Ferrimicrobium sp.: one gene and its partner. The protein of the gene in region 1 interacts with the protein of each later gene in a pairwise test. Links are inferred from orthologs where the notes say so. Each region holds a gene or a part of one and is shown on either strand. Other genes may lie near its edges.

The links. Proteins that work in one complex are often made in the same cells at the same time.
Region 2: the proteins of nth (region 1) and aceE interact in binary tests that used the Escherichia coli proteins (3 or more experiments, as listed by UniProt). The link is inferred for Ferrimicrobium sp. from one-to-one orthologs.

The regions. Positions count from the first base shown.
Region 1 is NZ_DAHXOI010000004.1:51,759-57,631, reverse strand. Bases 1,290-4,063 are described here. They hold nth (endonuclease III), read right to left. Parts: upstream 3,117-4,063; coding sequence 2,463-3,116; downstream 1,290-2,462. Other genes in these bases: mshD (mycothiol synthase), read left to right, coding at 3,160-4,063; M7Q83_RS04045 (DEAD/DEAH box helicase), read left to right, coding at 1,290-2,380. Also shown: M7Q83_RS04050 (SRPBCC family protein), read left to right, coding at 1-25; more of M7Q83_RS04045, read left to right, coding at 53-1,289; more of mshD, read left to right, coding at 4,064-4,092; M7Q83_RS04030 (aminotransferase class V-fold PLP-dependent enzyme), read left to right, coding at 4,218-4,406; M7Q83_RS04025 (hypothetical protein), read left to right, coding at 4,501-4,662; M7Q83_RS04020 (DUF6186 family protein), read right to left, coding at 4,922-5,107; M7Q83_RS04015 (hypothetical protein), read right to left, coding at 5,095-5,532; M7Q83_RS04010 (hypothetical protein), read right to left, coding at 5,580-5,873. UniProt on the Escherichia coli protein: DNA repair enzyme that has both DNA N-glycosylase activity and AP-lyase activity. The DNA N-glycosylase activity releases various damaged pyrimidines from DNA by cleaving the N-glycosidic bond, leaving an AP (apurinic/apyrimidinic) site.
Region 2 is NZ_DAHXOI010000001.1:267,827-272,694, reverse strand. What follows is about bases 1,550-4,868. They hold aceE (pyruvate dehydrogenase (acetyl-transferring), homodimeric type), read left to right. Parts: upstream 1,550-1,926; coding sequence 1,927-4,668; downstream 4,669-4,868. Other genes in these bases: M7Q83_RS01205 (HhH-GPD-type base excision DNA repair protein), read left to right, coding at 4,689-4,868; M7Q83_RS01215 (ribonuclease H), read right to left, coding at 1,550-1,840. Outside these bases: M7Q83_RS01225 (aldo/keto reductase), read right to left, coding at 1-433; M7Q83_RS01220 (SDR family NAD(P)-dependent oxidoreductase), read right to left, coding at 577-1,341; more of M7Q83_RS01215, read right to left, coding at 1,412-1,549. UniProt on the Escherichia coli protein: Component of the pyruvate dehydrogenase (PDH) complex, that catalyzes the overall conversion of pyruvate to acetyl-CoA and CO(2).

The DNA of each region.
Region 1 (5,873 bases):
ACGGCTAGAATCGAAGAAGCCATGATCAAAGCCAAGCGACGACCCAGAGACTTTGCCCAGCGATCTTGAGGCGCGTTTTCGAGCGCTCTCGCACCGAGCGCCCGTCGCGTCGGAGCGTTCAGTCGATGGTGGCGTCTCCTCAATGGCCGACCTTCTTGAGCGCGCTGGCTTTTATCAAGGTCAGATTGTCCAGACGATCGTCATCCCGGCCCGCGATGCGCGTTTTCTCGAACCCACAACCCCACTCTCAGCGCAGACCAAACGCATCGCCGATACATTAGGGGGCCAGCTCTATACGCACCAGGCGCTTGTCTACGACCACGTCCAACTCGGCACCAACGTGGTACTTGCAACACCAACCGCATCAGGCAAAACCCTCGCCTTCGTGTTGCCGACACTTGAGCGGCTCCTCCGGGACCCACAGGCGACCGCTCTCTTTCTCTACCCCACAAAGGCGCTCGCCTACGACCAACTCGAGCGCCTACAGGAGCTCGACCGGAGCCTTAGTGGATCACTTCGCCCTGCCGTCTACGATGGCGACACACCAACCAGCGAACGGGCAAAGATTCGAGCAAATGCTCGCATCATTATCTCAAATCCACATGGTCTGCATCTTTACCTTGGCTGGCATGCAAGTTGGGAATCGTTCCTGGCCAATCTCAGCGTCGTGGTGATCGACGAGGCTCACCACTACGTCGGCAGCCTTGGCGCCTCGTTCGGGGGCCTACTGTGGCGTCTGCAACGGCTGACAGCTCACTATGGTGCCCGACCAGTGCTCATCGCGGCCTCTGGGACGATCGCCAATCCGCAAGAACACCTCGAGACGCTGACCGGGCTGCCCTTCGTCGTGGTGGATCAAAGTGGCGCCAGCCAATCAGCACGCACGATCCTCTTCTGGGACTGTACCCGGGACCCCAAAACTCCTCCCTCAACGCAGGCCGCCTACCTCACGCGTCATCTCGTCCGCATGCGTCGCTCCGTCGTCGTCTTTTCCAACACTCGTGCCCAGGCGGAGTACGTCGCGATGGCAGGTTCCGATCGAAGCCATCGCATCTTGCCCTACCGGTCTGGCTACTCCCCGGAGATGCGCCGTCGAGTCGAACATGAACTACGTTCGGGTGCAATCCGCGGCGTCTCAGCCACCAGCGCGCTCGAACTTGGTGTCGATATCGGTTCCCTCGATACTGTCGTACTCAATGGTTACCCAGGTTCGATCTCATCCCTTTGGCAGCGCCTTGGCCGGGCTGGCAGGACCAACCTTGAGGCTCTCGGCATCGTGATGGTTGGCGGGGATCCGATCTCTCGTTCGCTCCTCGCCAACGCCAGCGAACTCCTTGAGCGCAGCCCAGAACATGCCATCGCCGCCTCTGACGACACCGACATCCTCACCCGTCATCTCCTCCTCGCCGCTGCCGAGCTCCCCCTGAGCGAGGAATCAGTGACTGATGGACCTGGGGCCAGAGCCGCTCTTGCCGATCTTTTGGGTCGTGACCTTCTGATCCGAGACGGAGCTCACTATCTCTCCACTCGACAGCGCCCCCACCTCTCCACTCCATTCATGGAGCGAGAGGCAAGCTACGAAATCCACTTTCAAGGCACACGCGATCATCGAACCGTGGAACGCATATCGATCCGCCAGGCACTTCGTGAAGCGCACAAGGGAGCTGTCTTCCTACACTTTGGCACCCCATTTCGAGTGCAACGCGTCGATGCCGAACATCGACAGATCTTTTGCATTCCTGAGACCGATGGCCATCATACGCAGCCAACGCTGTTTCGATCGCTCTCTCAAGGAAGAACGCTTGAGCGCCTCGAGCCCCATCCACTACTCGCAATGGAACGTATCGAAGCGCTCGTCGTAGAGCAGGTGACTGGGTACAAGGAGTTTGACCACCAATCACGTCAGGTGGCCAAACGCAAGGTCGCCAGCCCCGTCATCTCAAGCCCGGCCGAAGCCGTCGTGATCGCCTGTGCCGACCCCATCTACCTCGGTATCGAACCTGAGGAATTCTTCGCCGCACTCCATGCGCTTGAACACGCGCTCACCAAAGTACTACCCCTGTTGACCAACGGAGGTACCTCTGATCTGGCGAGCCTCACCCTCCGCAACGGCGACGAACCGTCGATAGTGATCTACTACCTTACCAAGTCGCATCCATCCGCGATGATCACCAAAGTCATGGAACATCTCGGCGAAGCCCTCCATCTCGCCGAGCGCATGATCACCGAATGTTCCTGCGCCAACGGATGCGCCTTCTGTGTCCTTGACCCCCGGTGTGACGACGAGGTGATCGACAAAGACGCCGCAATCAGCCTCTCTGGATCCCTCCAAAAACTACTTCACCATCCCGAGCCACCTACGCAGGGCAACGACGACTGAGCTATCTTTTGCGAAGCAGCGTCACAAGCGCTGCCCAGAGATATCAGTGATCTGTACCTTGCTCCCCTACCATCGTGCGAATCTACGAGGAGACACGTACCGACGAGGGCGCGGAATCGCAGTAGGAAGCGAGCTCACAGCGAAAACACGAAGGTGTCTTTGCTCGGCAGATGCGCCTGCCGTGCAGGATGAGTTGCAGCGAGAACGAACCCCACCGATCCTGGGGAACGAGTGTGCAAAGATCCTGTTCGATCGCCTCGGGAGTCTGTGCACTACTCAGACCCAGTCGGCTGGACAGCCGACTGACATGGGTATCGACAGGAAGGCCTGGTAGGCCAAAGTAGACAGACCGGACAACATTGGCCGTCTTGCGGCCTACGCCAGGGAGGGAGATGAGCTCGGACAGATCGCTCGGAACCTCCCCCTCGTACTGGGAAGCAATCCGATCCGCAAGTGCGACCACATGGCTCGCCTTGGTTCGGTAGAAACCAGTCGAGTAGATAAGCTGCGCCACCTCCTCGACCGCCGCCGAACCAAGGGCGTCGGGCGTCGGAAAACGCGCAAAGAGCGGCTGGGTAACCGAGTTCACCACGGCGTCAGTCGTCTGAGCTGAAAGCACCGTAGCAACCAAGAGCTGGAATGGGGTCTCGAAATGGAGCGCGCACAACGTTTTTGCATCGCCTGGGTAAAGGCTAGCAAGTTGCTTGATGATCTGCTCGACCTGTTGTCTTCCCACCGTAGTGACCCTCCCCTACCCTTGCCTACGTTAGCCTAGTACTATGGCTCATCTTGATGTACGCACGCTCAACCCTGACCGCCATCTTTCTTCCATCATCTCGCTGGCGCAAGAGGTTGAAACGGTGGAGCATCATCGAGCACTTGCCGACCACCGCTGGATCGACCTCACCAACCACCATGCAGAGAGCCTCGAATCGCTCGTCGTCGTCGATTTAGACACTGAGGTCGTAGCCGGCATTCTCACCCGTAATGCGACGAACAAGGGAATAGAGTTCGAGCTGGCCATCCGCCCGAGTTACCCTTATGCACTCGTAGTCCAAGAGCTCCTCGATCGAGCGCTGAGCGATTCCACCATACCTACGACCCAACGCGTGAGCCTCTGGATACCCAACCCCAATCAGGAGCGTGACCGCCTCTATCGTAGTCTCGGCTTTCATGCCGATCGCGAAGTACTCCAGATGCGACGAACCCTTCCCTTCGAGGGTCGCTTACGCTCTGAGGCACTCAAGTTCCGAACCTTTCAACCCGGCGTAGACGAGGCCGCCTGGCTTAGCGTCAACAACCGAGCCTTTGAATGGCACCCAGATCAAGGTGACTGGGATCTCGCCACCCTGCGCGAACGAGAGGGTGAGCCGTGGTTCGATCCCAACGGATTCTTTGTCGTCGATGACGGGACTCGCATGCAAGGATTCTGCTGGACCAAGATTCATCACGACTGTCAACCTCCCGTCGGCGAGATCTACGTGATCGCTGTCGATCCAGAGGATGCCGGCAAGGGAATCGGTAAAGCGCTGCTGTTCGAAGGCATGCACTACTTAGGAGAGGTACGCAAACTCTCCTCCATCATGCTCTATGTCGAACGCAGCAACGAGGGTGCCCAAGCGCTCTACCAAAGCTACGGCTTCTCCATTGACCACGCGGACCGCCGCTACGTGCTTTTCCCTTCAACGAACGCGCTGCCAGACGACCACTAGGTCCCCTCTCGCCTGGAGTCCACAAGAACCCGAATCACCATGACGATAGACATCAATATGTCGGTGTTGCCTCTATTAAGCCAAGTGAACCTTATCTCATACAGACTGATCGGGGCATCGAGATCATGAGGGTTGGCGAAGAGGATCTCATCGATGCTATCGGCGCCTCCGTTACCCTGGTCGCTGTATCAGCAGTCCAGAGCGTCAGTGAGCACATTACTGATTTGCAAGCGCTCAAACAGCGGACCAAGCAAACTGGAGCTATGGTGGCAGTGGATGCCACGCAGGCCGCCGGCTGGCTTCCTCTCTCTTGACGGCCTCGATGCCATCGTCAGTTCCGGCTACAAATGGCTATTGTCCCCTCGTCACACGGCCTAGCTCGCGCGCTCCCAACGTCTTGGGGCCATGATGAAGCCGCTCTATGCGAACTGGTGTGCCGGTGACAGTATCGCCAACTCCTACTACGGAACTCAACTCCATCTCGCCAAGAGCGCCGCAAGGACCCCTCTCCTGCGTGGCTGTCGTGGATCGGAGCAGGAGAGTCCCTTGCACTCATCGATCATCGCGTGATCAGCGCAATGCATGACCACGGCGTCGCTCTCACCGCCGAACTTCTCACTCGGCTCGACCAACCTCTGCCGAAGAGGGCCACAGCGATCGCCTCGCTCAAGCTAGTACTGCCCATCGACCAAACCTTCCTTCCCATGACGGTATCCCTGTGGAGAGGCATCCTGCACTACGACGTTCGATCCCAGGCAGGGCAATGGTAGATCCTCGTCCGCTCGGATAGGACAATGCCATGGTCCTATCAGGATGTCCTGAGAACCTCCTAGCGCACGAGAAAGTGCCAGCCGACCCAAGCCCATCCGAGGGTCAAGGCAATCGCTCCAATCGGCCGCGAGCGCAGGGCTGCGACGAGATCACACAGTCGATGCCCTCGGATGTGAGTAACCACTGCCGTCACCAGCAGGCCCGTCGCGATGAACGCCCAGATCGCTAAACTTAGGCTCCGCATATCGCCAACCAGACGCCAAGACCGAGCCAGGCAATAAAAAGAATCACCCGTGCCTCAATACCGTAACCGAGCGCGCCATTGATGATCGATGAGATCGTCGGATGGGAGGGCCGCGCACCACCAAACAGGTTCAATAGCTCAAATGTGAGTACCGCCAAGGCCGCGAGCGACCACGTCCATACTGCCACCCTATCGAAGGAGTGTGGAGCTTCGTGTTGCACCTTACGATAGAAGACAACGATAACCACCGCAATGGCGATACCCGTCAGCACCTCAGCTCGGCGGGTAAAGGTATGGCTCAGCGCTTCTAGATACGTCCATGTGAGCCCAAAGGCTCCACCTGCAAGTAACAAAATGGTGTGTCGCAGCCCAATGAGGCGCCTCGCACCACCTGCGAGTAGTCGAATGAAACGCCTCAGCCTCATGAGTAGCTTTGCTCCACCTGCGAGTAATTGGATGGAGCGTCGCAGCCTCATGCGTCGCTTCGCACCAACTTGGAGCGCATCAAAGCAAGTCCAACGACGGTTGTTCCAAGCGCCACGAGGGAGAACACCATGGGCACAAACCCATCAGCGTGGTGTAGCACCAGAAAGCCCAAGAGGACAAGGAGCGCAGGAAGAATGAGGACTCCGCGCATTCGATAACCTAGTTGATGGAGCCGTGCTGCGTCATAGGCCGCGATCCGCCCCTCAAGTTCGAGATCAAAGCCAGACAGACAACCAGCGGACCCCGCCGCTGCACAGTTGGCGCACTGTGCGCCACAGCT
Region 2 (4,868 bases), on another replicon or contig:
ACCCCAGCATCCGAATATCACCCGCATGGAGCATTGGCTCGAACTCTGCAACTTCTGCGCGTAGCGAAAACAATGGATTAGGAAAATGGAGTTGATAAAGATCGATCTCCTCCACCCCCAACCGAGCCGCTGAACGTCGTGCATGCTTTCTTCCGACACCGGGCAGGGGAAGGATCGGGGCATACTTCGAAGCGATCAATGCCTGCCGGCGATGTGAGCCAAGCGCCTGGCCGAGGATGGTCTCGGAGCGACCGAACCCGTACAGTTCGGCGGTATCAAATAAGTTGATGCCCAGACTCAGGGCCTCCTCAACAAGTTCGTAAGCGACCCGCTCCGAATACTCACGACCATAACCCCATTCAGGCGATCCGAATTGCCATGTTCCCAGCCCGATCACACTGAACTGAATGCCATTGAGCTCTCGATATCTCACCTCTTCAGCCTAGGTGTCACATCCAAAACACCGATCGGGCGTGCTTCGCAAAACGAACTCAGACACCTATCTCCTGACCGAAGGTAGACCGATACTCTCCATAGTTGCCCGCGCCGGCAGCGTCCCCATTGTCCGACAGCCAATCAACGAGGTGGCATACGGAGCGCGCCATCGAGACGAATGACCTCGCCATTGAGATAGTCATTGTCGAGGATGGCGAGAACGAGCTTGGCAAAATCAGCCGGGAATCCAAGTCGCTTCGGGAAAGGAATAGAAGCTCCCAACGCTGATCGCACCTCCTCAGGCAACATGCCTAAGAGCGGCGTATCCATGATGCCAGGGGCAATAGTAGCAACCCGGATGCCAACACTCGAAAGATCACGTGCTGCAGGTAGCGTCAGTCCTACGATACCGCCTTTTGAAGCCGCGTATGCGAGTTGGCCAATCTGGCCATCATAGGCAGCGATAGAGGCGGTATTGACGATTACGCCTCGTTGGCCATCGCGAGGGTCATTGCGTGATAAATATTGCGCGCCAAAACGCAGCATGTTGAAGGTTCCCATCAGGTTCACCCGGATCACTCGCTCGAAGCTCGCAAAATCATGCGGGTTGCCGTTGCGATCAATTGTGCGTTCCGCGATCCCAATGCCCGCGCAGCTGACCACCATGCGAACCACGCCGACTTTAGCGGCCTCTACCATCAGTTCGCCAACCGAGGTCTCCTCAACGACATCAGTCGGCACAAACGTTGCCAGATCGCCGATCTTCCCTGCCGCCTCTCGTCCCGCCTCTTCATTGCGATCCGCCAACACCACATGTGCCCCGGCCTCAGCCAGCGCAGCTGCCGCTGCGAATCCCAAGCCTGATGCTCCGCCGCTTATGACCGCGACTTCTCCTCGAATATCCATACCGCCACCCTAGTCGAGGCGTAACGGCTGCCTCAAATCAGTCAACTCGACAGGAATGCGGACAGCAGACTTATCGGAAGCGATTCGCTGCTTCCTGGGCAAGTGCGTCCACTCTGTTGTTGTGCGGATCCCTGCTGTGACCTTTCACCCACTCAAAAGTGACGCTTCGACCAGCGTGCAACGCCGCAACGAGCAGCGGTCGCCAGAGATCACTATTGGCCACCGCATCACCCTTGCTGGTTTTGAAGCCATTCGCTTCCCACTTCTTCCACCATGCCTGACGGAAGCAATTGACCACGTACGTGGAGTCTGATCGGATCGTAAGATCACCGGTGTGGGACTCAAGTGCATGCAAGACCGCCGCGAGCTCCATCCGTTGATTGGTGGTCAGAGACTCTCCACCTGAATCGTAGGCCAGCGAAGCCGGTTCAAACCAGGCCCAGCCCCCTGGACCTGGATTGCCTTTGCACGCACCGTCCGTGTACACCAACAACGTCATGCGAATTACTCTCCCTAAGGTTGCTCTTTTCCGGACGTCAGTGTACCAGGTGGAAGTCTTCGCCAAAAGCTGCAAGAATAGTAGATGTGATTATCGACGGCTTTGCACATCAGATTCCAGACATAGACCCAGAAGAGACAGCAGAGTGGGTAGAGTCATTCGGCTCGCTCGTGGATGGACGCGGTAAGCAGCGCGCCACTTTCCTCCTGATGAAGCTGCTAGAAGCCGCCAGGGAAAGACAAGTAGGCTTCCCTGCGACGGTCTCTACCCCCTATATCAACACGATCGCGCCCGAAAACGAACCCTGGTTTCCGGGAGACGAACAGGTTGAACGACGGATTCGAGCCTTTATCCGCTGGAACGCCGCGGCTATGGTGACACGGGCTAATCACCTCGCGGATGGCATCGGTGGCCATCTATCGACTTATGCGAGTTCGGCTTCACTCTACGAAGTGGGCTTCAATCATTTCTTCCGTGGCAAGGACAACGGGTCTCCAGGTGATTTTGTCTACTTCCAAGGACACGGCTCACCGGGTATCTACTCACGGGCCTTCTTGGAGGGCCGTCTTAGCGAAGACCAACTCGACCATTTTCGCATGGAGGTAGATGGCCTTGGAATCCCCTCCTATCCCCATCCTCGCCTTATGCCCGAGTTTTGGGAGTTCCCAACTGTTTCGATGGGACTGGGTCCGATCCAATCGATCTACCATGCCCTCTTTAATCGCTACATGAATGATCGACATCTCGCCAGTACGACCGAGAGTCGGATATGGGGGTTTGTCGGCGATGGTGAATTCGACGAGCCAGAGACCAGCGGGGCATTGTCGCTAGCGGGACGCGAGCATCTGGATAATCTGATTTGGGTCGTCAACTGTAACCTGCAGCGCCTCGATGGTCCTGTGCGTGGCAATGGCAAGATCATCCAGGAGCTCGAGGCCACCTTCCGGGGAGCCGGATGGAATGTGATCAAGGTGGTCTGGGGTTCGAAGTGGGATGAGCTGTTGGCCAGAGACACTGATGGAGTCCTCCTCAACAAGATGAACACCACCCCTGACGGAGACTTTCAAAAACTTGCCACGGAATCCGGCGCCTACATTCGGGAACATTTCTTCGGGCCAGACCCACGGTTGCGTGCCCTGGTGGACCACTTAAGCGATGAGGACCTCCAGCAGCTGCCACGAGGGGGGCATGATTACCGTAAACTCTATGCGGCCTATCATGCCGCTGTCAATCACCACGGTTCGCCAACCGCGATCCTCGCTCACACCGTCAAGGGCTGGACATTAGGGCCTGACATCGAGGCGCGCAACTCGACGCACCAGATCAAAAAGATGACGGATGAGCAGCTGCGTCAGTTTCGAGACCGCCTCCATCTCAACGACATTATTACCGATGAGATGTTGGAAGCTCCAGAGCCTCCATACATACGATTGCCCGAGGGATCCATCGAGGCTGCCTACCTGAGCTCACGCCGCAAGCAACTCGGAGGCTCGTTGCCGCGCCGCATGAATAGAAGTGCGGAATTGCCAGCACCAAGCGATGATGTCTTTAAGGAGTTCTACCTTGGGTCTGCCAAACAACAGGTTTCGACCACAATGGTCTTCTCCAAACTCCTCCGTAACCTCATGAAAGATCCCCAAGTCGGGACCCGCGTAGTTCCAATCGTGCCTGATGAGGCGAGAACCTTCGGCCTTGAGGCCCTGTTCCGCGAGGCAAAAATCTACTCTACGATTGGCCAACGCTACACACCCGTTGATGCGGGACTGCTCCTCTCCTACACCGAAGCCCAAGACGGTCAGATCCTCGAGATGGGTATCACCGAAGATGGGTCGACCGCGATGTTTACCGCCGCTGGCACCTCCTATGCAACGCTTGGGGTGCCCATGATTCCCGTCTACCTCTTCTATTCGATGTTTGGTTTCCAGCGTTCAGGAGATCTCCTGTGGGCGGCATCCGATGCTCGCGCGAAGGGCTTTCTCATCGGAGCAACGGCAGGCAGGACCACGCTGATTGGCGAGGGGCTCCAGCACACCGATGGCCACTCCCAGATACTGGCAGCGGTCTATCCAAATATTCAAGCGTACGATCCGGCCTTTGCGTATGAGATCGCCGCGATTGTAAAACACGGCATCGCTGACATGTTTGGTCCACATGGTAGGGATGTCATCTACTATCTCACCACCTACAACGAAAACTACGTGATGCCCCCCGTAGACGCGGAGAGAAACCTCGAAGAGCTTATGGACTCCATTGTGCGCGGCGGATATCTCTTCGCCACCGGCCACAACCCAGAGAAGCTCTCACCCATCTCATCTGCGACACCAAGGGACCGTGCGCGCCACGCCACCTTGTTATTCTCGGGCACCGCGCAATCCTCGGTGCGTGCGGCTGCCGATGCACTCCGGGAGCACTGGAATGTTGTCTGCGATGTCTACTCGATCACCTCATACAAGCGCCTTCGAGAGGATGCCGAAGCCGTAGAACGCTTCGAACGGCTCCATCCCGGTGAAAAGACGGAGTCTCCCTGGGTCTCCCAACTTCTTGCCGGTGCAGAAGGACCGATCGTGGCTACTACCGACTTTGTCAAACTGGTCCCTGATCAGATTCGGCCGTTTGTGCACCAACCCTTCGTCTCCCTCGGAACCGATGGCTTCGGCCGTTCAGACACGCGCGAAGCCCTCCGCCGATTCTTCGAAACCGATGAGGGATCGATCGTCGTTGCTACGCTCTCAGCGCTATCCAAGCAGGGTGAGGCCAAGCCAGAAGAGGTCGCGGATGCAATGACGCATTACAGTGTTGTCTACGACCACCACGATCCGACCGTCTGATTGAGAGGTACGAGCGCACGATGAACGGAGATATTTATCTCACGCCTGATCCGGATGCGAACAACTACCTCAAAGAGAACCCCTTTGGGCTCCTGGTTGGCATGTTGCTGGACCAGCAGATACCCATGGAACGAGCCTTCGGCGCCCCGTATCTCTTACATACGAGACTGCAGCAACACTATGGCAAGACCCTCGAACCG